Regions from separate parts of the Pelotomaculum sp. PtaB.Bin117 genome, predicted to be linked through region 1. Evidence: riboswitches for the same ligand, from Rfam matches in the RefSeq annotation. Region 1 holds a riboswitch; each other region holds the start of a gene.
What was found. Region 1 has a riboswitch for molybdenum cofactor ahead of tsaA (tRNA (N6-threonylcarbamoyladenosine(37)-N6)-methyltransferase TrmO). Riboswitches for the same ligand answer to the same signal wherever they lie in the genome.
Positions count from the first base shown of each region.

Region 1 (6,899 bases):
AGCAGTTATACAAGTCCTTGGGTAATAGGATGATTTGAGCGTTGGTAATACTGAGGAGTCAGGAGTCAATCGTTTACCGCCCATATATTCTCCTGAATGCTGATTACTGCCCCTGAGAACCTGAAAATAAGCCATAAAATATTGCCTTAAATTTATTCTGACTACTGACTCCTGGATTCTGAATACTTAGAGACGGGATGGCGAGGCAAGTGAAAAAGGAAGCGGAAGGTATTATTATCACTATGGATGGCAAAATAGCGAAGGTGCGGGCGAGCAGGCACAGTGATTGTGACAGTTGCGGGGCATGTCCCGGGGACAAGGCCACGGTCATGGATGCCTACAACCGCGTTGATGCCAAGGTGGGGCAGAGGGTTATTATTCAGATATCTGAAGCGCATATGTTAAAAGCGGCCTTTGTTGTTTACATGCTGCCTCTGTTGACAACTTTTATGGGTTTCTTAATAGGTATGTGGATCTCGCATAAGTATGGATTCCCGGTGTTGTTGTGGGAGGTTGGCGCAAGTATCGCTGCTTTCGTTCTGACACTTTTATATATAAAATACTTTGACAGGTCTATGACGAAAATAAAAATGATGCCGGTTATTACGGATGTTTTATCTGAAAAGTGACCTTTCCTGGGCTTTAAAATTTCCATTTTGCTTGATAATTTTCGAAATGACTTGAGAACGGCTTTTTACGCCCATTTTACGGTAGATATTGCGGAGGTGAGCTTTTACCGTGTTCACGGCCAGGCGGGTTTTTTCTGATATTTCTTTATTTGACAACCCCTGACTTAAATGCTTGAGGATTTCATGTTCCCTCAGAGTAAAATTCCTTTTGTCATCTTTTGTTAGTGGGTGTGGCAGGTTAAAAGAATTTTGGGCTATCCGGGCGTAGTCCTTAATTAGTTGATTGATTAATACCGGGTCGATTACCGTTTTGCCGCGATAAACCTGGTTAATGCTTTCCGCAAGCTTTTCTTGTGAAGCTTGCTTTAACATATATCCGGTCGCCCCGGCTTGCAGGGAAAGCCTGACCGACTCCGCGTTTTCGAATATGGTAAGCATAATTATTTTTATTCCGGGTACAAGGGAGGTAATTTCACGAGTGGCTTCAATGCCATTCATTTTTTGCATTTTTATGTCCATGAGAATAACATCGGGAATATGGCGTGTAACGAATTCCAACGCTTCTTCAGCGTTCGAGCAGCAGCCGATAATATCGATATCCTGTCTTGGCCCCAGCATCGCGACCAGACCTTCACGGATCATTTGGTGATCATCAACAATCAGTAGTTTGATATTGGACACTGTAACACCCCCCTTGGTTGGAAAGCGGCATCGCAACCTGAATTGTCCTGTTGTATCCCAGCCGTGCTGGGATGCTATTGAAAAGTTCCCGTTGTGGAATCTCCAATGCGGCTCTTTTGTGCTCATTCCCCTGGGCGCAAATCAACTTTCCCCAAAGCTGCTTTAAAAGCTTTTCTTTTTCGGCCAAGGTGTTCATAAGCCTGGTATTCTTGAAATTGCTTTAGCGATTGCGGAAAAAATCGCCCCCTCTTTTTCATCAAATTGCTTATCAATGCCTATTTATCTTCAGAAAATCAGTATTGTCAAGGTCCAGCATTTCTTCCCGAGTTGGAGTTCTAATAAGACTTACGGCCAATTTCTTTGTGCCGTTTGTCCAGTTTACAGCGCTCTTCGTGCTCTCCAGATATGCAAATCTGGCTGGATTAGCCAGCCTGGCCCTGAACAACCCCTGAATAGTGTCTGCCAGGCAACCAGACCCTTTAACCGATACTATAAGCTCCGGGGAGTTAAGCTTGCCAAACTCATCTTCAGCTACCATTGCCATGCGCAGGGCAAGCTGCAAATCCCGGCATTCCTCCTGGTGGTGATTATAGGCTTGCTTGAAAAGTATCCGGTAGCGTATTTTTTTATCTTGCGGCATTATGTATGGAGCGCGGGGAGAAAAAATAATATCGTGCTCAAAATAGGGCTTGATGTCTACGACAGGTGAGCCATCAACGGCATCCAGGCCGCGTACATGCAAAATATTTTTCTCTACTTTTATCAACTCTACTAAAGAGAGCCCGATAGGATTCGGGCGTCCCGCCGCCCTCAGTCCGAACACACCGTACTCCGGGGCATTGGCATTCACTCTGCCCGGAACGGTCCTCAAGAGATCGCGCCGCGCTTTGTGGAACCAGGATAAAATCCACAGGTGCGAGTGCGCTTCGATTCTCAATAATCCTTGCACATATGCGGGTAAAATCTCAATAGTGGCAGTATGGCTTTGCATAGGGATTGTCTCCGGATTATTATATGAAGAATGAACAATACCCACAGGAGTAATTTGTAATGCATCCATATTATTAGCCCCCTCCCTTTTTCTATTTATGCTTTTTTCACGCGGCAGAAACTGGCAGTAAAAATTTATAAGTATTGAAAAACCCTTCCGTGTGGTGGAAAGGGTTGAATAATAAGCGGTAAAAAAACGTCTTCTTGAGAAGACGTTTTTTTTGCTAACAGACGTAACTGTCGCTGCTTATTGTCTCCTTTCCGTCAGGGAGGCATGGCCGTTTCCCGCCATACCTAGCGGCCGCTTGCCATGAGAGATATCCTTTAGGCAAAAAGGCTCGGAGTACTTTCAATTCCTAGTATTTCTTTGAAACAATTATAATCGCAGAATTAATTGCATGTCAACCAGCATTTCAGTACTGCCGAGTTTCCGTAAATTGGTGGTCCCCCCTTCTAATTGCACGAACTGGATATCCCTGCGTTCCGCAAGGCGTTTGAAGCCGCCGGCATTCCTACCTGTTCCTCGAGTTCGACGTTACTGTTCCCCTGGGGCCCTTCCGCATCCGGGTAGACGCGTTCCTGGAAATGCTGAGGCAGGAAGATCTGTTCTAGATCTTAATTAATCGCAGACGGTTATTATTTAAGAAATTTTTGTTAAATGGAGGTATGAGCATGTCAAAAGGTCAATTGTACCCGAGTGAGCCCCTGAAGACCTGGGGTCTTGCCAAACAAGCAAGGGAAGATTCGTCAATAATCAGTTTAATCATATCCATTGCCTATTTCCCCACCTTGTAAGTTTATCCGCCTACCAGGAGTGTTTAATGGCCCCTTTGCCGCATGCCGCGACACAGGGCATCGCGTCCCGCTTGCCGTCGGTCGGCAGGCACGGGGTGCAGGTATACTTGATTTTTTTCCGGTGTTCCTTTACCATTTCAATTACTTCATCCTCGTAATCGTCTTCTATGTACAGCGAAAACCGACTCCGGGCAAGCCGTCACGCAAGGCTTGTCAGCGCATTCCGCGCACATATCTGTATTGATGCTTACGGGATGTCTTGGCAGATTATCGTTATGGTGCAGGTGTCAATTAAATGGACGGGTGTCGATTATATGGACACCCGTCCATTATATGAACGTATGTTGGATTGGATGCCGCGCTTAATATGGCTGGTGGTTTTTTTTTAATTACCCTATTCGTTATTTCAGTAAGCATGTTTCCCCGGCAGTTATTACTCTATTTTATATGTGATTTATGGTAAATGGCCGATTTTAGCCGAATTTAACGGTTGAAATTTTTAGTGGCTTATCTGTGAATGTATTTATATCGCTGCGGGTTTCAATGTTGGCACATTAATTGCATATCTTAGATATTATACAATATTTTTGTATCGCGTTGGCTTTGGCGGTGAACTCCCACTTTAAGCCGGTCGGGAATCACCGCCTCTGCAGCCCCGCAGGACTGATTTTTTAGTTATTTAAAAATCCCCAGACTGATTCCCAGAACCCATAGCGACTATGCAGGCTATTCCATTATCAATATCCAACGATACTATCTATTGCAATATTTTGTAATTAGCTTTCTGCTCTGAATATATTGCATAAATTTATTTGTTATGTGAATTAATATTTATTTATTTTTTTGGCTTATTTCCACCTTATTATATGGAAAGAATCTAGGGGTTATGTATTTAAATTGCTTGACAAATTAATGAATGTTCATTTATTATTATAATAATTTAAAATCAAAGGAGTGGAGGTAGCATTGAAAGCAGTATTGTGGCAAACAAATATGACCTGATAATCAACGAGGGCTGTTAAAGATTTGATAAGAATAAAAATCGAATAGCCGAGAGCGAGGAGTGAAACAAATGGAAGCAGCAGTCACCAAGTGCCGGTGTGATCTAGATGCTGAGCTGGGAAGAGTGATTGCCCGGCATGAAGGGAAAAAGGACGATTTAATCGAGATATTGTACTGGGTGCAAAAGAATTACGGTTATGTGCCAAAAGATGTGCAGCTAATCATTGCCGACAAAATGGATGTACCCTTGAGCGCTATTAATGGAGTTATTACGTTTTACCATTTTTTTTCATCAAAGCCAAAAGGCAAGTATGAGATATCCCTCTGTAATGGCACCGCCTGTCATTTGCGGGGAGCGCCCCAAGTATTGGCGCGGTTTGAAAAAGAACTGGGGATTAAGCCGCATGATACCACCGGCGACAATATGTTTTCCCTTGGTTTAATCAGGTGTTTAGGAGCTTGTGCCGTGGCTCCGAATATTACAATCAATTCAGAGCCGCGTGCCCGGATGGAGCCGGATCTTGTCCCGGAAATCATTAATGAGCTCAAAGAAAAAGAGTAAAGATGAAAGACGGTGATTGATGATGAAACGGGTTAAGTCAGTTGATGAACTGATAAAGTTCAAAGAAGCCGCGCTGGTTAAAATCAAAGAGCGGCAGATAGGCGACAAAACAACAATTGTGGTAAATATGGGAACATGTGGTATAGCTGCCGGGGCGCGGGATGTGATGATGGCAATTATTGATGAAATAGAAAAAAGAAATATTTCCGATGTAATTATTACTCAGGCAGGCTGCGCAGGGATGTGCGAGCATGAGCCCATGCTTGAAGTAATCAAGCCATGTTCGCCCCAGGTTATTTACACTCGTTTAAACAAAGAAAAAGCCCGGCGGATCGTCATTGATCATGTTATTAACGGCAGAGTTGTTGAGGAATACGCACTGATGCAGCAAGCTTAATTGAAATTAGTGAGAGGAGGATTCCAATATGCATTATTACCGGGCACATGTTTTGGTTTGTGCGGGGTCAGTATGTGTTACCTCAGGCTGCCGCGCCGTTAAAGAAGCTATATTAGAAGGCATCACAAGACACCAGCTCGAAGAAGAAATAAAAGTTGTCGAAACCGGCTGCATGGGGTTTTGTGAACTAGGTCCGCTTGTCGTGGTATATCCCGAAGGAGTGATGTATTGCCGGGTTAAGGTTGAAGACGCGGCAGTGATCGTGAACGAGCACCTGCTTAAAGGGCGGATCGTAAAGCATTTGCTTTACCAGGATCCCAATACCAGGAAAACTGTTACATTAATGAAGGATCTCCCTTTCTTGTCCAAACAGACCAAGGTTGCCATGCGTAATGCCGGACTTATTAATCCCGAAGATATTGAGGAATATATTGCCGGTGAAGGTTATCTGGCGTTGGCCAAGGTTTTGTCAAGCATGTCACCGGAGGAAGTAATCATTGAGATGAAAAAATCCGGCTTGCGTGGCCGGGGAGGCGCTGGTTTCTTAACCGGCTTAAAGTGGGAATTTACCGCTAAAGCCCGGGGAACGCAAAAATATGTGGTATGCAACGGAGACGAAGGAGTCCCGGGAGTTTTTATGGACCGGTCAATCTTAGAAGGTGACCCGCACTCCGTTATTGAGGCGATGGCCATCGCCGGCTATGCGGTCGGAGCTGATCAGGGCTATATCTACGTCCGGGCCGAGTACCCTCTGGCGGTGGAAAAACTGCGGCATGCCATTAATCAGGCATGTGAGTTCGGGTTATTGGGAGAGAATATTTTAGGTACAGGTTTTAATTTTGAGGTAAATATCCGGGTCGGCGCCGGCGCCTTTGTTTGCGGGGAAGAAACCGCCCTGCTGGCTTCCATCGAGGGCCGCCGCGGCGAACCCAGGCCGCGGCCTCCCTTCCCGGCCAATGAAGGGCTGTGGGGTAAACCGACATTAATAAACAACGTAGAAACATTATCCAGCGTTCCCCCTATTATCTTAAAAGGCGGCGCATGGTATGCTTCTATGGGCACAGAAAAGAGCAAAGGCACAAAAGTATTCGCCCTGACCGGGAAAGTGAACAACACCGGCCTGATCGAAGTGCCGATGGGAATACCTTTGAAAGAGATCATTTTTGATATCGGTGGCGGAATACTTAACAACAAAAAATTAAAAGCAGTGCTGGCAGGTGGCCCCGTAGGCGGCTTTATTCCCGCTGAGCACCTTAATGTCAGTATGGATTACGAATCGCTGGCCGCATTAGGGACCCTTATTGGCTCCGGCAGCCTGACTGTAATAGATGAAGACACTTGTGTGGTTGACCTCGTCAAGTTCTTTGTCGAATTTTGCCATGAGGAATCTTGCGGCAAGTGTACCCCTTGCCGCATCGGGACCAAGAGGATGTTGGAAATACTCGAGCGGATTACCCGCGGCGAGGGAAAAGACGGAGATATTGAAGCACTTGAAGTGCTGTGCGACTATATTAAGAACACCGCGCTGTGCGGATTGGGACAATCTGCCCCCAATCCCGTGCTGAGTATGCTGCGCTACTTTAGGCCAGAACTCGAAGCACATGTCAGGGATAAGCACTGTCCGGCTTCAGTATGCGCGTTTCTTTTTGATTCACCCTGTCAAAACACAGCAGAAGGAGGGGTGAGATAAATGCCAATGGTTACTTTGACAATTGACGGAAAAGAAGTGCAGGTGGAACAGGGCACAACTGTTCTCGAAGCGGCCAAGAAAGTAAATATAAATATACCGACCCTATGCTATTTAAAAGATATCAATGTCGTCGGGGCCTGCCGGATCTGTGTG
Region 1 is NZ_MVQM01000137.1:144-7,042, forward strand. It holds partial or broken gene A4E54_RS09760 (Gx transporter family protein) at 1-38, shown strand, start outside; gene A4E54_RS09765 (SoxR reducing system RseC family protein) at 210-629, shown strand; gene A4E54_RS09770 (response regulator) at 615-1,310, opposite strand; gene tsaA (tRNA (N6-threonylcarbamoyladenosine(37)-N6)-methyltransferase TrmO) at 1,579-2,370, opposite strand; molybdenum cofactor riboswitch at 2,539-2,654, opposite strand; gene A4E54_RS09780 (hypothetical protein) at 2,973-3,095, shown strand; gene A4E54_RS09785 (hypothetical protein) at 3,106-3,231, opposite strand; gene A4E54_RS09790 (NADH-quinone oxidoreductase subunit NuoE family protein) at 4,168-4,659, shown strand; gene A4E54_RS09795 ((2Fe-2S) ferredoxin domain-containing protein) at 4,679-5,056, shown strand; gene nuoF (NADH-quinone oxidoreductase subunit NuoF) at 5,085-6,746, shown strand; partial or broken gene A4E54_RS09805 ([Fe-Fe] hydrogenase large subunit C-terminal domain-containing protein) at 6,747-6,899, shown strand, end outside.

Region 2 (4,187 bases), on a different contig from region 1:
ATGTCATAAGTCAAATAGCCACAGGCGGGTTACTCGGATGATATGATACTGATCTGGTTCTATGAACATATACCATGATATTCTACATTGTGGAACAAATTCCTACCCGCTTAAAAAAATTTGTCTAGGTAGGAAAACCCCGGTCTGACGGCCGGGGCTGAGAATAACAGCTCATTTCACCTGATTTTAAGAGGTCGTAGCACCTGATCCGGCCGCGGAAAAACCCGCTTCAAGGGTGTAGGTGGTATTCTTGGGCACGACTCGGAAGTAATAAGTGGTAAGAGGGCTTAGCTCATATGCACTATTATCCGAAGTGTCCCCGGCCACGAATGAGAAAGGAGCGGTACCGGTGATGTCACTTACATTAAGTTTCGTAAAGCCCGTCCACTGGTTGGTGGAATAGTAGACGTCATACGCTTCGGTTGCGCTAGAATTGGTGATGCCGCTGGCGTTCCAGTGCACTGTCAGCGTGGTGCTGGTTGGAGTATCAACCGTGGGCCTGTTGTCCAACCAGGCGGGGAGGTCGTTGCTAAGTGAGCTGAAACTGAGCTGGTTGTTGGTTATTTGGGCATGGGTCCAGGAATTGCCGCTTATGTCAGTGACAGGCGGCACGTCCAGGGTATAGCTGTGGGTGCCGGCGGAATAATCCCGGTTATAGCAGGTATTGGTATTGCCCTGGACCGTCTCGGGGAAGAAGAAGAAGGTGTTCGCGGTATTGGCAAATGGCTTGTAATTCTCGGCACCTGAAACGGCGTAGGCATCGATAGTGTCGTCATAGACAACTGCCGTACCGCCTTTTTTATAGTTTGCCACCAGGCCGTTGGGATCACTTAAACTTAATAAGGTGGCGGCAGTGGTGGAGTTGACGGGCCGGTCAAAAATGACGCCCACGTTGGGCTCATAAGGCACGTTTGAGGTGCCCACAGTGTAGGTGACAACCGGCGCAACACTATCACTGAAAGCATTGTCATTTGCAGGAGTGACGTTTAAAGGAGTCCTGAAAGTGAAGGTGAAGTCGCTCCTGTTCCGGTAGTTGCCCAGGGTCAAAAGATTGTCGTCAGCAACGGTAGCCGCTTTGATCGTCACGTCGTAAAGCTCGTTGAAAGCCAGCGCGTTATCAAAGGTCAGGGTTACGGTCGTCCCCTTGTTGAGGTTGCTGTCGCTAATACCGCTGCAGCCGCTTCCCGAATTCTTGGAGTAACTGAACGACGGGTTAGAGCTGTCATATTGCCTTGTAACTATAAACTGGCTCGAATCAAATTCATTGGTGTTAACTGATTGCTTACTGAAGAAGATCTTTAAGGTTTTGGTGCTTTGCGTGTAACTGTAGCCGTTGCAGTTAAACGCCTTGTTGCCCGCGCCGCTGCCGTTGCCGTTGTAGTTCAGGGCGAAAGCACCCGGGGCAAATGAAGCGAACAGCATAGTCGCTCCCACCAACAGGGAGACTATTTTGGCGCTCTTTTTGAAAAACCTGCTTTTAAACATGAACTTTTCCCTCCTAAAAATATTTTTTTTCAATCGGTTACCCTTTTATTGCCTTTGTTTTACCTTTTTCCTCATCACTTCCGGCAACGTATTTGTGACAACAAATTCGCCTTCGGCAACCTTAGGGCATATAGCGCTACGGCCCTAATACCATCGCTAATGTATGTCCAAAGGTCACTTATATAAAAATGATGCCGGGCAAGCTTTGCGAAAAACAAAGTTCGCCCGGCATCATAAGCCAGATCAAAAACTCTCCTTTTCGCAATGGAAGGCACGTTAGTTTCCCGGCGCACCCTGCAGGCCCAAAAACCATGGTTATACGCTTTAGGTTAATTGACTCGGAAAGAAATATTTAAGTTTAAAAATACAAATTATTTAATTTAATGAATAATTAAGTCATATTAACAGATAAATCCTTAGTATTGAACATATTTTATCTGCAATGTCTTAATCTGTAAATAAGCATCAGGTCTTAAATTAATATGGACAATAGTCCCGCTTTTTGAAATATAATCCTATATTACCATAACAAATCGCTCTCTTATTTATGCCTAAACCCACTTTATCCACACATCACGAAAAGAATAATTTCAATTAAAAATAAAAGCTTTGTCCGGTTAATAAAAAAGACAAAGCTTTCTTCTTAAAAAACCTATCCTTTCCATACCGGGAGGCTTAACCGTTTCCAGTTAAACCCTGAAGGTCTGCCGCCATAGCCGTAGCCACAGGCGGTTAGACTCGGATAAAATTATTAAATTTTCGTCCCTAGCGGTGGTAAATTAATCTTCATTTACCACTATGATAATCAATATGGTTTATTTTATCATACAACTGATGAGAAATATGTCATTCCATGTCGACGAAAAATCTTTTGCAAAAAAATTGCAAAAGATTTTTAGATTAAGACAAACTATTGCTATCTTAGAGTCGGTGTTACAATTAACTCCTTTTTTTCTTCTTGACAAACAATTCCACCACTATCCAGCCGGCGATTAAAACGACGGTCAGGATAGTCAGCAAATTGGTGTAATCCAGTCCCATGCCGGCTTGCGCGGGACTCTCCGGCTTTCCTGTCTGCCCGGATGCCGCGCTTTCCCCGCTTGTATTCCCGGCAACTTGCTGCTGCCCGGCTGCCGCCGCTCCCGGCGACTTGTTTTCCTGACCGGTATTTGCCTCATTGCCGCCGGCGTTGGCCTGGAGTTGCGCGGTCTCACTGTTTGCTTGTGCGGCGTTCTTTTCGCCCGGCAGGGCAGGCTGGGAATCAGGCGAAGCCGGCTGCTGGGTGGCGGCTGTGGTTTGTGCCGCAGGCTGCGTAACAGGTTTCGTTACCGCCTGTGATATCGCCTGTCCCTGGGTCTTGAAGGAAATGTTTAACCCCTGGCCGGACGTGGTCCCTCCGAGGACGGAAACGCCATTTTTCGCTTTCAGGTCCGGCGACACTTTTAAAGTATATGATGTTCCAGGACTTAAAGGGCTGGACGGCTGGACGAATACGTTGTTTCTCTGGGAAAAATCGATGCTGTCATCCACTTTGGTCACGCTAACGGGGATGTTCTCACCGTTTTCGGAGAACAGGCTGAAGCAATTCTGGTTAATCCCCCAGATGGTGCTGTTGACCACGTTCTTGTCGAACTCCAGCTTGAATTTCGGTTCCGTGGGTACGTCGGCGGCGTCCTGCACATTGCCGCCGCCGTCAACTAGTGTAATTGAAACAAAACTTAACGGCTTTTGACCGGGTATTCCTGGGGAAGATGATTTTTCCCCTCCCTGGGCGGCAAAAGCGGCGGAGGCAAAGAATAAAAACAACAGCAATAAGACGGCTGACTTCACAAAAAGGTTTTTTCTGCCGGCAAACACGGATTATCATCCTTTCTTTCCTCTAAGGTAAGGGGACACACCTCAATTATAGGTATTCTTTTACTGACGAGGAATGTCCCCTAATTAGATCAATACAACTGACAGCACGAAGGCCAGGGAAACAAACCCTATCGCCAGTCTGTCTTTTCCCTTAAAACGCAGGCTGCCGGTTCTGATCCGGCTGGAGCCGCCGGTGTAGCACCTGCTTTCCATGGCGACGGCCAGGTCGTTGGCCCGCTGCAGTGACGCCGCCAGCAGCGGGATCAGGACGGCTGTATAGCTTTTCAGCCTGGTGATAATTTTAGGTGAGTTAAACTGCGCGCCGCGGGACCTCTGGGCGCGCGTTATGGTCTCCGCTTCTTCGATGATGGTCGGAATAAATCTCAAGGCGGTGCTGATAAGCATGGAAAACTGGCTCACGGGTATCCTCAGATAGCGCAGTGGCGAGAGCAGGGACTCGATCCCGGAGGCCAGCTTCAGCGGCGACGTGGTCATAGTCAGCAGGGAGGAAGCCAGGTACAGGATCAGCAGGCGAAAGATCGTGGACGTGCCCAGGGCGATGCCCTCTCTGGTCACACTAACGCCGCCCAGGTGAAAAACCGGCTCGCCAGATGTGAGAATTGCCTGGAAGATAAACGAAAACAGAAACAAGTACCTCAGCTTGCGCAAGCCGCGCAGAATACGGGCTATTTTTACCTGCGACAATAAAATGACCGCTATGATGATGGAGATATTGAGCAGGATCACGTACCACTTGAAATTCATCAATACTGAAAAGATGACGACAAAGCAGCCGATGATCTTGGTCCTGGGGTCAAGCTGGTGGATGACCGAATTGCCCAGGA
Region 2 is NZ_MVQM01000020.1:296-4,482, reverse strand. It holds gene A4E54_RS00650 (fibronectin type III domain-containing protein) at 187-1,485, opposite strand; molybdenum cofactor riboswitch at 1,722-1,841, opposite strand; molybdenum cofactor riboswitch at 2,124-2,241, opposite strand; gene A4E54_RS00645 (Ig-like domain-containing domain) at 2,425-3,342, opposite strand; gene A4E54_RS00640 (energy-coupling factor transporter transmembrane component T family protein) at 3,427-4,187, opposite strand, start outside.
Region 2: it holds a riboswitch for molybdenum cofactor, as region 1 does, so the genes downstream of both, A4E54_RS00650 (fibronectin type III domain-containing protein) here and tsaA (tRNA (N6-threonylcarbamoyladenosine(37)-N6)-methyltransferase TrmO) in region 1, are expected to answer to the same signal.

Region 3 (13,703 bases), on a different contig from region 1:
GCTGTTCTGAAAAAATATTGGTTAAATTTGTTAAGTTCAAGATTGCACCTTCCCCATCTTTTTTTATTTATTATTGCATATTACCTTAAGAATATAAGTTGTTTATCAAGTTTTTTGCTCACTGGCTTGGCACCGGCGCTGGTACAGAGTGACTAATAGCACTTTACAGGAGCAAAGGCCTTCTCTATTGCATTGCCGTGAGCCAGAGCTACCGCGCTATCGGTGTGAAACGGAGCTATTTATAGATTAAACTGGCAAAAAGATGGGAGACCTTAAACACAGTAGCTTTAGCCGAGGGTGTTCCACCTTAGAACATCCCTTTGTTTTAACTGGGGGTGTCGGTATAAACCCGATCTCAATTCGTCACCCGGTGAGAGAAAGGTAAAAATTAGAACAGCCGGTTGTTCCGGCTGTTCTAATCGATACAATTATATATAAAAGAAATCTTTTATCCTATAATTTTATCAAGTTGGTTGCTTGCGGCCCTTTATTACCCTGAACGATGTCAAACTCAACATTCTGTCCCTCATCCAGTGTTTTGAAGCCGTCTGCCTGAATTGCGGAAAAGTGAACAAAAACGTCATTCCCTTCAGGGGTTTCAATGAATCCGAAGCCTTTGTCCGCATTAAACCATTTTACTTTACCTGTCAAATATCTTACCTCCTAATACTACCTCAAATGAGGCGAATAACAACAGTATACACTTTTCCCAGAAAAAAGCAAGATAATTCCGAAGATTTTTTTACCTTGCCGCAAAATTAGGGGCGTTTAAATGACACCCCATCAAAACATCAAGACCAAAAGTCACCTTTCAGGAATAGTTTCCCATGGTATTATTAACCATTTCCACTCGAAAAACATATTATGTTTTAGACCGAGGTGCACCAGATAATTCAACCCGGAAGGAGGGAATTCAAATGGGATGCGGATATGGCGAGGAGAGGGAATGCAATTGCCGCCTTGAAATTAAGGACAGTATTGTTGTGATAATTTGCGGTGAGGTAGATGTTGATGGGTTAAGAAAAAGCCTTCAAACAGCTTTAGAAGTAAAAAACAGTAAATAAGGGTCTGTGGTCCTTCTGGAAAGCCGTGGCATATATAACATCACGGCTTTCTTATTAGCAATTTAAGAGGAGCAAATTATCAATAACAGGAAGAGGTTTATCTGCTAACGTAAGGGTTGGTGAAAGGAGATAAGTTATGTTTTCCAATGAAGATTTTATCAGGCAATCACTGGATTTGCACCTGTTCTTTTTAAGGATAATGAAGGAACACTCCTTCTTCCTGGAAGGAGGATTCACGCCTGTGTGTTCAAATTTGGCCAGTCAGGCGGATGCATTCAAGAAACAGTTTGAAGATTTATTAAAAGAGGCTGTGTCACTCGCCGACGGATTTATCAGCCCTGATGTTGCGTCTTCAGGGGAAATAGTCACTGAGTTCACACTAAACGCTGAGAAGGCATCAGAATTCTTCACCGGCATTACCATTGATACCAGTCTTACCACAGCGGAACTTGCTCTAACTAAGGGGATGCAACAATTAAATACTCAAATGCTGACTCAACGGGTTGTTGATTTAAACCAGAGAGCGATTACCATTACTCAAGATTTGATTAATTTTAAGACAATAGTGCTGAACGGTGTTTTGGCTTGTAGGCTTTTTACATTCAATTACCCGCTCTTAATTGACCATATTCGCAGGGAAGCGATATTGTTTGTTACTTTGCTCACAAGATTGCAACAAAGAGTAATGGTTGATATAGCAGGATTTGCAGTTGAGCAGGAATCTTTTTGGAACAGGATTATGGCCGAACATGCGAAGTTTATCAGAGGTCTTTTAGATCCTACCGAGGAGGCTTTATTTGAAATAGCCAATAATTTTGGGAAAGAGTTTGATGTGCTTACAGCAAGGGCACTGGCTACACACAACCAAGTTACTCTTTTACCTCCGGTTACCCGGGAAAGCTTAAATGCGACTGTAAGAATAAGGGATTTCAAGCGGCAAGGTACAGAGGGTATTCTAGCATGTAAAATCAGATCCATTATTCTGCCTCTATTAGGTGACCATGTGCTCCGGGAAGCAAATCATTACCTGCGATTATTAAAAACTTTTAGGACAGTTTAAATATAATGAGAGAATGGCTGGTTGAGCCGCCCCGGTCATTGACCGGAAGGAACTGGTTGATGACCCGGGGTACTGAGAAATGCGATTAATATAGTATAGTGGTTTGGTATAAAAAAGAGCCCGCGGGCTCTTAATGTTAAACGACAGATATAATTTATAATCGTATGTTTTACCATTATTTGTTATCTTTATCTTCTTTAACCGAGAAATCCATTGGCGGCATATGGGTTTCCTGCGCCATTCCGGATACCATGCCTGGTGACTGCACCGGCGCTTCCGCAAACTGCGCGCCGGGGAAGTATGGACTTCCGGGAGCACCACTTGGGGAGCCCACCTGAGGTCCAGCTACGCCGATAAATTGCTGACCTGGGCAGGCGAAGCCGCCTAGTACGCCGCACTGTGAACCACCAAATTGGAAGGGTCCGCAAGGCAACCCAAATTGAAATGGTCCACAAGGCTGCCCGAACTGGAAGGGTCCACATCCGAACACAAAAGGTCGGCAGCCGAATTGGAAAGGCCCGCAGGGCTGCCCGAACTGAAATGGGCCGCAGAGGAATATCGGGCATCCGCCGCCGGCTGAGGGAGGACCAGGAACGTATCTGCCCGGACAGGCAAATGAAAACGAACAGAGATCCGGTGGCCTGCAGATATAACTCTGACGGCAAGTGAAAGCAGGAAAGCCGGTGCAGGCAATTTCCGCTTGTGGATCGCTGCCCATAAATTGAGCGCCGGTACAAGCAATTTGCTCCTTGTAATCTCTTAATTTTTGCGCGAAAACCTCCATATTTTCTTCGCTTAGAGAACGTTTTAAGGGTTCCCAGATAATTTGGACAGTGCTGATGGGAATTGTCCCAACGCCACTATCGGTTTCAAAACTTACGAATTCCTGGTCGATTGCTATGACTGCGCCATTAAGTATTCTTCCATTGGTAAGTTCAAGTATAATTTTCTTGCCTTTATTGGCTTTAAGTCGCGCCAACAATTAGAGTCCACTCCTTTCATGGATATTTCATCCTACTATGTAAGTTTATGTTGCAATTAGTTAATTGGTTAATATTTATGAATCGCTGACGGCAGGAATTTTTACTGCACTGGTCGAATTATATTTGTTTGTGCCGCGTATTGGGTACCCGGCCGTTAGGGCGCGTTTAGAAAAAAAGGGCTGTATCCTTTTTGTATACAGTCTTTCGGGTTATAATAGACTCAAGTATTAAAGCAACTGCAAGGATGTGTTAAAGTGCATGAGTGGGCGTTGGCGGAATCGATAGTGTTTACCGTTAATGAAGAGGCTGCTAAAGAAAAGCTTAAAGATATAACCATGGTTAAAGTCAAAGTGGGTGAATTGCAGCAAATAGAATTGGATATATTTAAGTTTGCCCTGGAAAATGTCCTGCCATTATCCAGCATACCGCTAAATATGGCCAGGATAGATATTGAGATTGATGAAAGCACTTTGAAATGCAATGTTTGTCGGAATGAGTGGAATTTTCGGGATGCCGCCGGCAAGCTGCCGGAAGAAGAGTCGGAAGCGATTCATTTTATTCCGGAAGTGGCGCACATTTATATGAGGTGTCCCCGCTGCGGCAGTCCTGATTTTGAGATTGCCAAAGGGCGCGGGGTCTGGATAGATTACATCGAAGGGGAGAGATAATGGACCCCAGGCTAAATATCATTGATAAAAGATTTGAGAATGTTAAAAGAATAATCGCCGTATCAGGGGGGAAAGGGGGCATCGGCAAAAGCCTGACTGCTTCCGCCCTGGCCCTGCTCTTGACAAAACAGGGCTTCCGGACCGGCCTGCTGGACCTGGACTTTTGCGGGCCTTCCGATCATGTGATCCTGGGCATTGAAGGGGTTTTCCCGGAAGAGGACAAGGGAATTATTCCCCCGGAGGTTCTCGGCATCAGGTTCATGTCGATTACTTATTTTGCCGGCTACAATCCTGTCCCGCTGCGGGGGAGCGAAGTTTCCAACGCGATTATAGAACTGCTCGCGATAACCAGGTGGAACGAGTTGGATTTCTTAATCATCGACATGCCGCCGGGTACCGGTGATCCGGCCCTGGATATTATCCGTTTGATTAAAAGGGTGGAGTTTCTCATTGTTACCACCCAGTCGCGGGTAGCCCTGGCAGTGGCGAAAAAAGAGCTGCAAGTGCTTAAGGAGCTTGGGATACCTGTGGCCGGTGTGCTTGAAAATATGCGGTTAAAAGAACAGTCAGCCGTAAAGGAAGAGTTGAGTTGTTTCGAGGTTCCCTTTTTAGGCTCAATATTGTTTGATTATAGCCTCGAAGATGCTCTTGGAGACCCGCTTAAACTGCTGAAAACGGATTTTGCTGTTGAATTGGAGAAAATAGTGAAGGCTCTGTGCTGAAGATTTGGGGGATTGGCGGCAGTGACGCGACAGGTTCAACCCGGGGATAAGACAGTTATACGCTACCGCGTTGTGATTAAAGGCGTTGTGCAGGGGGTGGGTTTCCGCCCCTTTGTTTATAACCTCGCGCAAGCCTGGGGGATCAAGGGCAGTGTGCTGAACTCCAGCCGGGGAGTTGTGATCGAAGCGGAGGGCGAAGAAGACCATATTGCCGGCTTTTTAAGCGAATTAAAAAATAACCCGCCCCGGCTTTCCATGATCAGCGATTGCCAGCTGAGCAAAATGCCGTCGGCCGGCTATACTTCTTTTGTTATTCTGCCAAGCAGCCCCGGCGAAGAGAAGGAGGCGCTCGTACCTCCGGATGTGGCCATATGCGCGGACTGCGCCAGAGAGATTGTTGACAGGAAGAACCGGCATTATCGGTATCCTTTTACCAACTGTACAAATTGCGGCCCACGCTTTACCATTATTAATGAGGTTCCCTACGACCGGCCCAAGACCTCCATGGCGTCTTTCAGCATGTGCGGCCAGTGCGCCCGGGAATATCATGACCCGGCGGACAGAAGGTTTCACGCGCAGCCGACAGCCTGTCCCGTTTGCGGGCCGCGCGTGGAAGTGCTGGACAGCAACGCGGGAAGGGTAGCCGGGCAGGAAAACTGGCTGCAAACCTGCTGGGATGTTTTGCGGGCTGGAAGCATCCTCGCGATAAAAGGACTCGGCGGCTATCACCTGACCTGTGACGCGAAGAATACGGAGGCTGTAAAGGCTTTGCGCCGGCGTAAAGGAAGAGACGCCAAGCCTTTCGCCGTGATGTGCCGGGACCTGGAGACTGTGCAAAAATACTGTGCGGCCGGGGAAAAAGAGAAAGAGCTATTAATTTCCCCGCTGGCGCCGATCGTCATTTTAAAGAAACATTTACCGGTAAAGCCCGACAGGGCCTTGCCGGAAGAACTCGCGCCCGGTTTAAAAACTTTGGGAGTGATGTTGCCGTACACGCCGCTGCACCTGCTTTTATTCAGCGGGCCTTTCGATGTGCTGGTCATGACCAGCGGGAATTACAGCGATCTGCCCCTGGTTAAAGACAACAGCCGGGCGGCGGACGAGCTCGGCGGCATTGCCGATTACTTTCTTCAGCACAACAGAGAAATAGTCAACCGCTGCGATGATTCCCTGATCCGGGTTGTTGACGGGGAAACCCAGATCTACCGCCGCTCGCGGGGTTATGTTCCGCATCCCGTGCTGGTGTCCCGCCGCGGGGATGAGCCGGTTATCCTGGGGATCGGCGGGGAGATGAAAAACAGCTTTTGCCTGCTCAAGAAAAACCTTGCTTTTATGAGCCAGTACATTGGGGAAATTGACAGCCTGGCAGGAGAGGAAAATCTCTTAACCAGTTTTTTCAATATGCGCAAATTAACTGACGCAACCCCGGAAATCGTGGCCTATGACGCTCATCCGGGCTACGCTTCCGCCCGGGTGGCCCGCCAAATTCCGGCGCGGGCTTATTTCGCGGTGCAGCACCACCATGCCCACCTGGCCAGTTGTCTGGCCGAAAACGGTTTGGAAAACGAAGAAGTGCTTGGGGCGGTCCTTGACGGCACCGGCTACGGCACGGATGGCCGCCTTTGGGGGTTTGAGATTCTCAGCGGGAACTATGATCATTTTCAGCGCTGGTTTCACCTGGCTTATGTTCCCCTGCCCGGCGGCGAGGCGGCCATCCGCCAGCCCTGGCGCACGGCGGTGGCTTACCTGCTGGCTTTTCTGGGCGGAGAAGGAGAAGAGTACGCCAGGATGATTTTCCCGGAGAAAAATCTTGATGTTATCGGAAAAATGGTGAGCAGCGGCTTTAATTCCCCGTTATCTTCAGGCTGCGGCCGGCTTTTTGACGCCGTGTCCGCTCTTTTGGGCGTATGCCGGGAAAGCACTTATGAGGGACAGGCGGCCGTGGAGTTGGGGGAAGCGGTCTCGGAACAGGCGGACGATAACGATATTCGACCTTATCCTTACGAAATTGGAGAAGGAATAATCCTCCCGGGTAAAATGCTGGCGGCAATAATAAATGATAAAATGGCCGGAATGCCGGTGCAGTTGATATCCGCCAGGTTTCACCGGACCCTGGCGAACATGGTCGGTGAAGCGGTAGAGCGGGTATCTGCCGCCACCGGCATCAATAAAGTTGCTTTGAGCGGCGGAACATGGCAAAACCAGCACCTGTTCCGGGCTGCAAAAGAAGAGCTCAGCGCACGCGGGTTGAAAGTGCTGTTTCACCGGCAGGTGCCGGCCAATGACGGCGGAATAGCTTTGGGGCAAGCCATGATTGCGCACTGGAGGTGGCGGGAAAAATGTGTTTAGGCATACCGGGCAAAGTGGTGGAAGTTAACCGGTCGGAGAGTTGGGCTGTTGTGGAGAGTTTCGGGGTGCGTAAGAAAGTGGATATCGCTTTGATTGATGAGGACCTCGTTCCGGGAGATTATCTGATGGTGCATGCGGGTTACGCGATTGGGAAAATCGACTTGGAGGATGCTCAAATCTCCCTGGAGCTGTGGGAGGAGATATTGCATGCTGAATAAACTGCGCGACCCGGAGTTGGGCAAAAGGATACTGGCCAAACTGGTTCCCCTGGCTCAAGAAGTTGCCGGCCATTTGGGACGGCCCGCGATATTTATGGAAGTTTGCGGCACGCATACCATGGCGATTGCCAGAAGCGGTTTAAGAAGCCTGCTGGCCGGCAGCCTGGAACTGAGAAGCGGGCCGGGTTGCCCGGTTTGTGTCACCAGTCAGGGAGACATAGACAGGGTTATAGCCCTTGCCGCTGCCCGGCACGATTTGGTTATCGGCACTTTCGGGGACATGATGCGGGTGCCGGGCACAAACTCCTCACTTGAACAGGAGCGGGCTCGCGGCGCACGGGTGGAAATATTTTACTCGCCTGCGGAGGCGGTGACCTTTGCCGCCGGACATCCCCAAGATGAAGTGGTTTTCCTGGGGGTCGGCTTCGAAACTACCGCGCCCGCCGTCGCTTTAAGCGTGGCCGCGGCCAGCAGCCGCGGCCTGGAAAACTATGCGGTGCTGTCTTTTCACAAGACGGTTCCGCTGGTCCTGGAGAATTTGCTGAGCGATCCGGAATTAAAAATTGACGGGCTGCTCCTGCCGGGGCATGTGTGCACGGTAACGGGGAGAAGGGCTTTTGATTTTGTCGCGACGAAGTATAATGTGCCGGCTGTTGTGGCCGGGTTCGAGCCGGTTGATCTGATGAAGGCGGTTTATTTGCTGCTGAAGCAGGTTGCCGGCGGCCGGGCTGAAACCGTCAACGGCTACCCGCGCCTGGTCCGGGAAGAAGGGAATAATAAAGCGAAAGAGATCATGAGAGAATATTTTGAGCCGGTAAATGTTCAATGGCGCGGCTTCGGCGAGGTCCCGCAAAGCGGCCTGGCGCTGCGGGACAGTTTTTCTTTTTATGACGCGGCTGTAAGGTTTCCGGTTGATGTTGCAGAATCCCCGCCGCCCAGGGGCTGTGCCTGCGGCGATGTCCTGAAGGGGAAAATAGTTTCGTCTGATTGCCCGTTATTTGCCAGGAAATGCACTCCTTTGCAGCCGGTGGGGCCATGTATGGTTTCCACGGAAGGAGCGTGCGCCGCTTATTATCAATACGAGTGGCCCAAGGCGGAGGTTTAGCTGATACATATCGGAAGTCAGGAGTCAGAAGGGAACGCCTGAATTCTGTTCTGAAATAAATAGATTCCATTTGATGGTGATGCAAAGATACTGACAGGGAGTGAAGAAATGGCTGAAGAAAAAGACAGGGACATCGTTTTGCTCTCCCACGGAGACGGGGGACTGCTCACCCACCAACTCCTGCGGGATTTTTTCTTGCGGTACTTTAAAAATGATTTGCTCGACAGTTTAACTGACGCGGCCGTTTTTTCTTCGGAACCGGGGCGGATGGCGATCAGCACCGACGCGTTCGTGGTGGATCCGGTTTTTTTCCCGGGCGGCGACATCGGCAAGCTGGCTGTTTGCGGCACGATTAACGATTTGGCGGTAAGCGGGGCGCAGCCGCTTTACCTGACCGCCTCTTTTATTATAGAAGAGGGTTTCTCATTCGCCGACTTGGAGAAAATAATCGCCTCCATGGCGCGCACCTGCCGCGACGCCGGTGTGCAAATAATCGCCGGAGACACTAAAGTCGTCGGCCGTGGGCAGGCGGACAAGGTTTATATAACGACAACGGGAGTTGGCTACCTGCTGCCCGGGGCCAATTTGGGCTACCAGCGTTTGGAGCCCGGCGACAAGGTGCTGGTTAACGGCTGCCTGGGCAATCACGGCCTGTCCATATTGCTGCAGCGGGAGGCGCTCGGCCTGGACAGCCAGGTTGTCAGCGACTGCGCCCCGCTAAGCATAATCATTACAGAGATGCTGAAGCGATTTAAAGGGATCAAGCTGATGCGCGATTTAACCAGGGGCGGCTTGGCTACCAACGCGAAAGAAATCGCCATGTCCGCGGGAGTGGATTTCTGGCTGGACGAGGCGGCTTTGCCGGTGGAAGACAATGTTAAAGGCATTACCGAACTGCTTGGTCTGGACCCCCTCTACCTGGCTAACGAGGGTAAATTTCTCGTGGTAGTGGCGGCGGGAGAAGCGGATGAGCTCTTGAGATATCTCAGGCAAGACTTGTCGGCGGAGTATGCCTGCCGGATCGGCGATATCCAGGCCGGGAAAGGAAATGTTTATTTAAGGACCGCGCTGGGAGGCGCCAGACAGCTAAATATGATGGCCGGCGCACCCCTGCCGCGCATCTGTTGATGGGGAGGTGTTTTATGGCCGGAGAAAAAAGGATTGTGGTCATTGGTGTGGGCAACTTGCTGCTTGGTGACGAGGGAGCCGGCATTCACGCGGTTAACGAACTGAAAAAAGATTCTTTCCCTGCCAATGTGGAAATAGTGGACGGCGGTACGGCGGGGATTGATTTGCTGTATTGGCTGGAGGACGCCGACTATGCCATTATCATCGACTGCCTGGAAGCCGGGGAGGAACCGGGCGCCATATTTCGCATACCTGCGGAGGAAATAGCTTTTAACTCTTCCGGGCAAATTATCTCCCTGCACGATTTGAATCTGCAAGAGGTGTTTTACGCGGCGGACAAGCTCGGAAAATTGCCGCCGACAGTTATTTACGGTATTCAACCGGGGGAAATCGCCTTTAGTGAGCAACTTTCCCCTGCGGTCAATGAGGCACTGCCTTCCCTGGTGCGTTTAATTAAAAAGGAGATTGACCAGACGACAAATTTTTTTATTAAATAAAAGGGAAAAAACTTTTTTTAGCGAATTAAAAATAAAATATAATATTCTCCGAGTCATGTATCCTTGACCTTGGGTTTGGATGCCTGACCATGGCCGCCGGCCATCGGGTATACCGGGAAACTGGTATGCCTCCTGTTACGGAAAGGAGAGCATGGTTTAACATTCTATGCTTATAAGTGAGCGTTAGTTTTATCGGCAGTTACCGTTTAGTTGTGCTCATTTGCAAGTGAGGTAAACTTTGCCCTTTTTTCAGTGAGGCAAAGTTTTTTGTTATCTTTTTTCTGATAAAGAAATTTAACTCTTCTTGGGCGGGAGGTGCAGACCCATTTTTTAATATTTTTATTTATTATATAACTATTTAAGGAGGGAGAAGGATTTGGGTTTAACACGGCGTGAATTTATTAAACTCTGCATGACTTCGGCAGCCGGGGCAAGTCTAATCACTATGCTTGGGCCCGAACTCGAAGAAACACTGGCCTTCGCGGCCGACGGCAAACCTCCGGTAATCTGGCTGCAGGGAGCCAGCTGTACGGGGTGCTCCATTTCATTGCTGAACAGTGTTGAGCCGGCGATTGAAAAGGTGCTGCTAGATGTGATTAGTTTAAGATACCATCCTAATATTAGTGCCGGGCAAGGTCATCTTGTCGCGGAGGTTTTTGATGAAATGGCGCAAAAATACAATAATCAGTTCATCCTAGTGGTTGAAGGCGGCATTCCCACCAAGGAGAAGGGTGTATACTGCACCATCGCGGAGAAAAACAACAAAGAATTAACCATGCTGGAGGCTGTGACTACCCTTGGCATGACGGCCAAAGCCGTTATCGCGGCCGGCAGCTGCGCCTCATATGGCGGTATCCCCGCCGCGGCGCCCAATCCTACCGGGGTGGTGGGTGTGAATCAAGTGGTTAAAGATAAACCGGTCATTAACCTTTCTTTATGCCCGATGCATCCCGATCATTTCCTGGGTACGGTTGTTTATGTGTTGAAATACGGTAAAATCCCTGAATTGGACAAGTTCGGACGTCCCAAGATGTTCTATCCTGAACCGATTCACGATAATTGTTACCGGCGGCAGTACTTTGATGCCGGTAGATTCGCCCAGCATATCGGCGATGAAGGGTGTCTGGCTTTTTTGGGCTGCAAGGGTTTTGTGGCCACGTCGGACTGCTATAAGCGAGGCTGGAACAATAATGTGAACTGGTGCATAAAAGCCGGAGCTCCGTGTCAGGCTTGTTCAGAACCTACTTTTCCTGATCAAAGCGCGCCTTTCTACGGCGTATATCCCCTGACGAATAAAGAAAAGGTTACTTACGCGCCGGTTGTGCCGAACCTGAAAATAGAATTTCCGGAAAAGAAGAAAACTAGCTAGTTAAGGCAATACTAGTTTGATAGGGGTGAAAAGTATAAAGTGGCACAACGAATTATAATTGATCCGGTAACCCGGATTGAAGGACACTTGAAAATTGAAGTGGAAGTAGACGGCGGAAAAGTTATTGACGCCAAGTCAAGCGGGACATTATTCAGGGGACTCGAACTAATTCTAAACGGCCGCGATCCCCGCGACGCCTGTCATATTATGCAGCGGATTTGCGGGGTTTGCCCGATTGCCCACGGCACGGCCTCGATGCTGTGTCTTGATGACGCTTTTGGCGTAAAGCCCCCGCCGAACGGCAGGATCGTCCGCAATTTAATCCAGGGGGCGAATTATTTACAGTCCCATATATTGCATTTTTATCACCTGGCGGCTTTGGATTATGTCAAGGGTCCTGATACGGCGCCTTTTATCCCCCGTTATGAGGGCGATTACCGCCTGCCGAAAGCTATTAACGACCTGGCGGTGCAGCATTACATCAAGGCTCTGGACATCCGCAAAAAAGCGCAGGAGATGCTGGCGGTCTTTGGGGCCAAAATGCCCCACGTCACGGTGTTTACCGCGGGCGGCGTGACTGAAACGGTGACGGCTGAAAAAATCACCCAGTTCAGGCAGTATCTGCGGGAAATAACCGCTTTCGTTGATGACGTGTATATTCCGGATGTGCTGGCGGTGGCGGGAGTCTACGGCGATGACGGGTTCAGCATCGGGACAGGCTGTAAGAACATGCTGTCCTACGGCGGGATCAGGCTGACCGATGAAGATGATCCGGACGGGCAAAAACAGTTGTTTAGGCGCGGCCGCTATATCAACGGCCAGTTCTTGCCGGTTGACGAGAAGAAGATAACTGAAGAAGTAAAGTATTCCTGGTTCAATGACAGCACTACCGGCAAGTATCCCGGGGAAGGGATGACCGAACCGGCTCCCGGCAAGAAGGGCGCATATTCCTGGTTAAAGGCGCCGCGTTACGAAGGAACGCCGTATGAAGTGGGACCGCTGGCCCGCCAGATTGTAAATAAACAAAAAGAAGTTATCGATTTGGGGGAAAAAGGTTTTTCAGTGCTTGGGCGGCATTTCGCGCGCGCTTTGGAATCCGGTCAGGTTGCCCATGCCATGTCCGGGTGGTTGGATCAATTGGTGCCCGGAGAGCCGGCCTTCGCGCCGTTTAACGTCCCTAAAGAAGGGTCCGGCGTGGGGTTACATGAGGCTCCGCGCGGCGCTCTGGGGCACTGGATTACGGTTAAGGACTACCGTATCGGAAACTACCAGGCAGTTGTGCCGACTACCTGGAATGGCGGGCCCAGGGATGACAAAGGGCAGCGTGGGCCGATAGAAGAGGCTCTGGTGGGCTCCCCGGTCAAGGACGCGGACAATCCGATTGAATTGGTGCGCATAGTCCGCGCCTTTGACCCCTGCATTGCCTGCGCCGTGCACGTTCTTGAAGTGAAAGGCGTTTCTAAAGAAGTAAAAAGCTTCAGGATCTAAAAATAGTGCTGAAGCATGCGTGATGGATAAGAAGAGGCGTGTGGTTTTTCCATACGCCTTTCTTCTTAACTGTCCGGGGCCTGCATTGCCTATCACGATCATGTGCTTCAAATACTTGAATTGCTCCTTTACTTCCATAAATAACGGCAACACGCTCTCGTGAACGATCGCTGCTTTGGCGCGGCTGTCGTTTTGTAGTAAAAGAAATGCCGGAGATTTGTGAACTGGATTTCAATCCGGTATTAGCCTATCCTGATCAATGTTTGGTAGTTGACGCGCGCGTGATATTATCGAGTGAGCTAGCGCCTGTGTCCACTGCCTAATTAATAACTTTCCACTTTTCGTTGAATAGTGCCACTCAGATGTTATAATATTGTTTAATTAGATCATTGTAGCGGAGGTTTATTCCATGAAGTTGGATGGCTTGAAGACGCTCGAATTATTTAGTAAAGAAGAATTAATAGCACTGGTCCAGGATATGTCCAAGCGCTGGCTGGCACACGATGGTGTTTGGTTCCAGTGTGTGGAGAATAAGTATGGCATGGAAGAGGCTGTTGAAATGGATGCCCAGGCATGGGATAGATTCGCTCAGATAGAAGCCGTCAGGATCATGAAATTACACAAGATTCCACCGAACGGAGGCTTGCCCGCCCTGGTAAAAGCGCTGCAATTAAGACAGTACTCTTTTCTCAATGAAAAGGAAATTGTGGAACTAAGCGAAAATAAATTGATTTACCGAATGACCACCTGCCGGGTGCAAGCGACAAGGAAGTGGAAGGGCATGCCTAATTTTCCATGCAAGCCGGTGGGTATTATTGAATACTCCGGTTTTGCGAGCACTGTTGACTCCCGCATCAAGACTCGTTGTCTAACTTGTCATCCGGACAACGACCATGCGGATGAATATAACTGTGAGTGGGAATTTACAATATGAAAAAGAGCTTATTTGTTTCTTGAATTTTTTTAGCCAAGCCGGCTATGACATCTTGCATGGTATTATCCAGCTTTTGATACATAAATCCGGCAAAAGGTATGTTGTCGTAGCTTTTTTT
Region 3 is NZ_MVQM01000170.1:13,378-27,080, reverse strand. It holds gene A4E54_RS14190 (DUF3231 family protein) at 1-40, opposite strand, end outside; gene A4E54_RS14185 (cold shock domain-containing protein) at 454-651, opposite strand; gene A4E54_RS14180 (hypothetical protein) at 918-1,064, shown strand; gene A4E54_RS14175 (DUF2935 domain-containing protein) at 1,201-2,124, shown strand; gene A4E54_RS14170 (hypothetical protein) at 2,300-3,103, opposite strand; gene hypA (hydrogenase nickel incorporation protein HypA) at 3,362-3,775, shown strand; gene A4E54_RS14160 (P-loop NTPase) at 3,775-4,497, shown strand; gene hypF (carbamoyltransferase HypF) at 4,519-6,846, shown strand; gene A4E54_RS14150 (HypC/HybG/HupF family hydrogenase formation chaperone) at 6,837-7,064, shown strand; gene hypD (hydrogenase formation protein HypD) at 7,054-8,169, shown strand; gene hypE (hydrogenase expression/formation protein HypE) at 8,278-9,297, shown strand; gene A4E54_RS14135 (HyaD/HybD family hydrogenase maturation endopeptidase) at 9,312-9,794, shown strand; molybdenum cofactor riboswitch at 9,829-9,958, shown strand; gene A4E54_RS14130 (hydrogenase small subunit) at 10,171-11,163, shown strand; gene A4E54_RS14125 (nickel-dependent hydrogenase large subunit) at 11,203-12,651, shown strand; gene A4E54_RS15825 (acetate--CoA ligase family protein) at 12,858-12,974, shown strand; gene A4E54_RS14120 (DUF6125 family protein) at 13,061-13,585, shown strand; gene A4E54_RS14115 (hypothetical protein) at 13,575-13,703, opposite strand, start outside.
Region 3: it holds a riboswitch for molybdenum cofactor, as region 1 does, so the genes downstream of both, A4E54_RS14130 (hydrogenase small subunit) here and tsaA (tRNA (N6-threonylcarbamoyladenosine(37)-N6)-methyltransferase TrmO) in region 1, are expected to answer to the same signal.

Region 4 (5,407 bases), on a different contig from region 1:
CAGCCCGGTCATTCTTCTCCAAGCTGAAAAGATGGAAAGATGCCAAAGCCAAGGCCGAAGCCAAGGGGAAAAAGTTTAAATACAGGCCGCCGGTGCCGCCCAGAGAGTGGCAGCGCAACACTTTGTTTTATACCGGCCAGTACAAAGGCTACACCGGCAAGTCTATAATGCTGAAGTTGTACGACGGCAGCACCTGGCGCTGGGTGAAGTACCATTTAACCGGCAGGCGGGTTCAGGACGGTTGGAAGATAGGATGCCCTCGCGCAGTAATCAAGAAGAACCGGATTGAGCTGCATTTCCCGGTTGAAAAGGAAAAACCGGCGGTTAAGTCGGTTGCCGAACAGGTTAAAGACCCAAACCTTAAAATTTGCGCTGTTGACTTAAACACGTGCGACAAGCTGGCGGTATGCGGTATATTCAAAAGCGACGGCACGCAGGTAGCCACCCGGTTCATCCGGGGCGGCGATAACCTAAACGGCCGTAGGAAACGACTTTTGGGCATAATCGCAACCAAGCTCAGTCTTACCGGTTCATTAAACAAGGATGAGCAGGACAATAAGGCCTTGTGGAATAAGATCCATAACATCGACGATAATGAAGCCCACCGGGTATCCCGCAGAATACTGGACTTTGCCCTGGAACACGGAGCGAGTATCATCGTGTTTGAACACTCGAACAGTTTTAAACCCGAGCAGGGCAAATACAGCAGGCGGGCCAACTCCAGGCGTTCCTACTGGCTCCGGGGCAGGATATTCCACTATACCAAATACAAAGCCTGGGAGTATGGAATAATCACCAGCCGGGTCAACCCCAAGGACATAAGCCGGTTATGCGCCGGCTGCGGGGCGGAAATAGACCGGCGCGCACCGTTATTCACTTGTAAATGCGGTAAGAAAGGCAGTGTTGATCTAAACACCGTAAGAAATATAGGCAAAAAGTTCTTTTTAAGATACACGGCCTGAGCGGAAATAAGCGCGAACAAAGCCCTAAAGTCCGAAAGGCAAGGGTGTTCCCGCTCCCCATGAGCTGTAAATCCAAAATGGGAGCAGGAACGGGCTTGGCACCGCCCGGTGTATCCGTCGCCCACTACGCTCTCAATGCGGTAGAGGCCACGCCTCAATTTACTGCGGGCAGCGACTACGCACGGGTGCCCGAAGAAGCTGCCGGGATTCATCTCCCGGAGGAGCAGAGTGTCACAAAGTGCCTGAAATTAGGGCAAGAATAAGTTAACGAAAAAGTATACCCCGGCAGGAAATTGTTTTTTAATGTTGAATAGTTATATAAAACAAAGAATTCTCCGAGCCTGGCATACCTAAACAAAAGCAGGGTACGGTAACCAGGCCGTTAGGGTACGGTGGGAAACTCCTGTACCTCCCGGTGCGGAAAGGAGAGGTTTTTGGAAAAAAGCTTTGTCCTTTTGCAACGGGCAAAGCTTATATTTTTTAATGATGATTACTCTCCGAGCCATATGACCTAAAGCTTTTAAGCCATGGTTTTCGGCCGGTAGGGTGTACCGGGAAACCGGTATGTCTCCCATTGCGAAAAGGAGAGTTCTTGATCCGGCTTATGTGCCGGGCTAACTTTGTTTTTTCGCAGAGTTTGCCCGGTATTATTTTTTGCATGGCTGGAATAAGTTTTGCAGTAAAGGACCAGGCACTAACCGAAAGGAAAGGCAAAGTGGAGATTTATATTTTTTTTGTCCTCATGGTCATATCGTTAGGTTATTTTCTATGCGAGGTATATTGGCGCTGCCGCTACATAAAGTTGGGCAGGCCGGAAAACCGTTTTGACCGCCCGCTTGAACGCTGGAAATATTTTCTCACCCATGTGGCCGGCCAAAAGAAAATTATGAATAAACCCCTGTTTGGTTTTCTGCACGGGTTTATCATGTGCGGCTTTTGTGTCCTGTTGCCGGGCATCCCCAATATGGTTGCGGAAGGCCTTTTCAAAACCAGTATTCCTTATATCGGAGATAATCCCGGCTACCTTTTCATCAAAGATATTTTTATCGCTTTAATCATCTTCGGGATCGGCGGCAGCTTTTTGCGGCGGGTCGTTAAAAAGCCGGTCTGGCTGAAGAACACTCCCGTGGTTTTTGTAATCCTTGGATTGATCCTGGTCATCGCGATAACGGAAGTCCTGTTTCACGGAACCCGGCTCGCGCTTGGCGAAGGAGCCGCTTTAAGCGGGGCCGCCCCGCTGGCTGCGGCTGTTTCAAGGTTTCTGGAGGGCTTTAATGAAAATGCAATTCATGCCGCCGGGATGTTTTTCTGGTGGACCCACTACCTGGCTATTTTCTCATTATTGTTCATCATCCCCCACTCGAAACACCTGCATATGGTGTTCGCCCCTTTCAACACCTACTGGCACTCGCTGGAACCAAAGGGCGCTTTGCGTAAAATTCAATTTGACGACGAAAATGTTAAAACTTACGGGGCGAGCAAACTGGAGGACCTTACCTGGAAGCAGCTTTTCGAGGCTTACGCCTGCGTAAAATGCGGCCGCTGTGATGAAATCTGCCCCGCCCATCAGAGCGAAGAACCGACCAAACCAAAAAGGTTCAACGGCCGCCTGCGCAATCACATAGAAAAAATTGCCCCGGTGCTTTTAAACCGGAAAGTCTGGCATCCAAAAGCTGCAAAGCAAAAAGCGGCGGAAGGTTCAATTTCCTACAAGACTAAAAAGGGCGTCAAGAAGAAAAACCTCATCGGTGACGTCTATGAAGAAGAATTTATTTGGAGCTGCGCCACCTGCGGGGGGTGCATGGAAACCTGCCCGATCTCGATCGAGCATACCTCCAGGCTGTTCGACCTGCGCCGTTATATTGTCTCGTCGGGGAAGAACGTGCCTGGGAAAATCAAGCAAGCCATTGCCGGCATGGAAAATTACGGCAACCCCTGGGGTGTCAGCCGCGAAACCGGATATGACCTGGCAAAAGAATTGGAGATGCCAACCCTGGCCGAAAAACCCGACGCGCAGTACCTTTATTTTGTGGGCTGCGCCGGTTCGTTCGATGAGACGGCCGGGAGAGCAGCCGCCGCGTTTGTTAATATATTGAAGAAAGCAGGCGTCAGTTTCGCCGTGCTCGGACGTGAAGAATGGTGCTGCGGCGAGACGGCCCGCCGGATGGGAAATGAGCACCTGTTCCAAAGGATCGCGCAAAAGAATGTATCGCTTTTCAACAAGTTAAATGTAAAGAATATTTTAACTGCCTGTACCCACTGCTTTAACACTTTGAAAAACGAATATCCCCAGTTCGGCGGGAGATATAAAGTCATCCCGCACTCCGTTTTTTTAGCCGGCCTGCTGCACGAAGGCAGGATCAAGCCAGGCAAAAGTATCGGCAAAATAATTACCTGTCACGATTCATGCTACCTGGGCCGTTACAATAATCTTTATAATGAGCCGCGGGAAATTCTGAAGTCCATACCGGGCGTCCGCCTGGCCGAAATGCCCCGTTCCAGGGAAAAATCTTTTTGCTGCGGCGCGGGGGGAGGCAGGTTTTGGATGAAAAGCGGGCCCGAAAACTTGATCGGCCAAAACAGGGCCGGGGAAGCCCTTTCGACCGGAGCCGAGGTGGTCTGCACGACCTGTCCGTATTGCTTGGCCACTCTTTCTGAACAAATCAAGGTTAAAGGCGTTAATAACAGTATCAAAACCCTGGATATAGCTGAAATTCTGGAAATGAGCCTCTAACTGTTGATATGAATAATTTGTAAAGGGGTGAAAGGTTTAACTTATATGGAGGCAAAAGAAGTGTTGATAAAATATGTGAAGGAAACGGGTGGGACAAAATGCTTTCTCGGGGACGACAGCAGCCGGGAGGATGTGCGCGCGACCATGGTGCTTGCCACAGCCTGCCCGCTTTACAAGGATGACAATGAGGAGGAAATCTACCTGGAAGGCGTGCTGACCTGCTACAACTGCCGCTACCGCAGGTGGACGCGCCCCGGATTCAGCTGTTTTAAGAACTTCCCGGTGATACTCTCGACAATTAATAATTCTATATAGACTAAACGAGGTAATGTTATGTCGTTAAATAAAAAAATTATAATCAGCATCGTTCTGATTATTTTAGCCGTAGCCGGTTCCTACCTGTTGGAGAACCTTTCAAAAGAGCGGGGGCTAAAATCCGCCACGGTGATCAAGATGCAGGAGAACAACAACCTTGTCGCTCTCATGGGTGTCGATGTGCTAAAAACGCTAAAAGATCAGGAGTCCCCCGGCGACAAGGATGCTAAAGGTCTGAGCCTGCTGTATGCCATGGGAGCGGCGGGCATCGGCGAGTTCAATCAAATCGAGGTTAAAGGCGTGGACAACAAATCTGTTTTCCAGGCAAATAAGAACGAGATTACCAGGGACTATCTCTTGTACTTTACGGATCATGGAACCGTTAACTTGTGCCGGAAAAATGACTATCAACGTTTCCTTGTCGAGGATGTCAGTGAAATCAACAAAATAAATTGATAAAGAGGTAACTGCGGTGGAGGATACAGCAAAGAAATACCAGGAGGAAAAAGCGCCGGTAGCGGAAAAATTCATTTTCAGGCTCGGACTGGCCGATGTGCTCAGACTGACCATGTTCGGGACACTTATCTCGATCACCAAGGACATAACCAGGCTGCCGCTGCACCTGCCAGGACATACCAGCATATATTGGATGGGGATCCTGGTTCTGGGCAAGGGGCTGATCCCCAAGTTCGGAGCGGGAATAATCATGGGCATTGTTTCAGGTGCGCTTGCCGTGCTGTTGGGGCTGGGGAAAGAAGGAGTGTTTGTATTTTTCAAATACTTCGTTCCGGGGTTATTAATCGACTTTCTCGCCCCGGTATTTTACAACAAGCTCGAAAACCCTTTCGTCGGCGCCATCTGCGGCACATTGACCAGCCTGTCGAAATTAGTTGCGAACCTCGTTCTGGGAATATTGCTTAAGATGCCGATGGGATTTATCGCCCTGGGTCTGGGGTTCGCCTCGGCTTCCCATGTTTTGTTCGGCGCCGCGGGCGGACTGATCGCCGCGGTATTGATCAAGCGGCTGAGGCCAAGATTATCCACCTGGGAGTGAATGAACATTATTGAACTGATCGACGTCACAAAAGAATACGACACCGGCCATTCGGATAAAAAACGCGCCCTCAAAAACATAAACCTGGCCATCCGGCAGGGCGAGTACGTCGGGCTGATCGGGATGAACGGGTCCGGGAAAACCACCCTCGCCCGTCTCATCAACGGCCTGATTCAACCCACGGCGGGCAAGGTGTATGTAAACGGACTGGACACGGCGGACAGGAGTTCTCTTAACGAAATCAGGCGCCAGGTGGGGATGGTCTTTCAAAACCCCGACAACCAGATTATCAGTTCCATCGTGGAGGAGGATGTCGCCTTTGGCCCGGAGAACCTGAGACTC
Region 4 is NZ_MVQM01000030.1:12-5,418, forward strand. It holds partial or broken gene A4E54_RS00965 (zinc ribbon domain-containing protein) at 1-962, shown strand, start outside; gene A4E54_RS00970 (hypothetical protein) at 1,022-1,225, shown strand; molybdenum cofactor riboswitch at 1,284-1,406, shown strand; molybdenum cofactor riboswitch at 1,446-1,565, shown strand; gene A4E54_RS00975 (heterodisulfide reductase-related iron-sulfur binding cluster) at 1,555-3,696, shown strand; gene A4E54_RS00980 (hypothetical protein) at 3,757-4,011, shown strand; gene A4E54_RS00985 (hypothetical protein) at 4,030-4,467, shown strand; gene A4E54_RS00990 (hypothetical protein) at 4,484-5,065, shown strand; gene A4E54_RS00995 (energy-coupling factor transporter ATPase) at 5,066-5,407, shown strand, end outside.
Region 4: it holds a riboswitch for molybdenum cofactor, as region 1 does, so the genes downstream of both, A4E54_RS00975 (heterodisulfide reductase-related iron-sulfur binding cluster) here and tsaA (tRNA (N6-threonylcarbamoyladenosine(37)-N6)-methyltransferase TrmO) in region 1, are expected to answer to the same signal.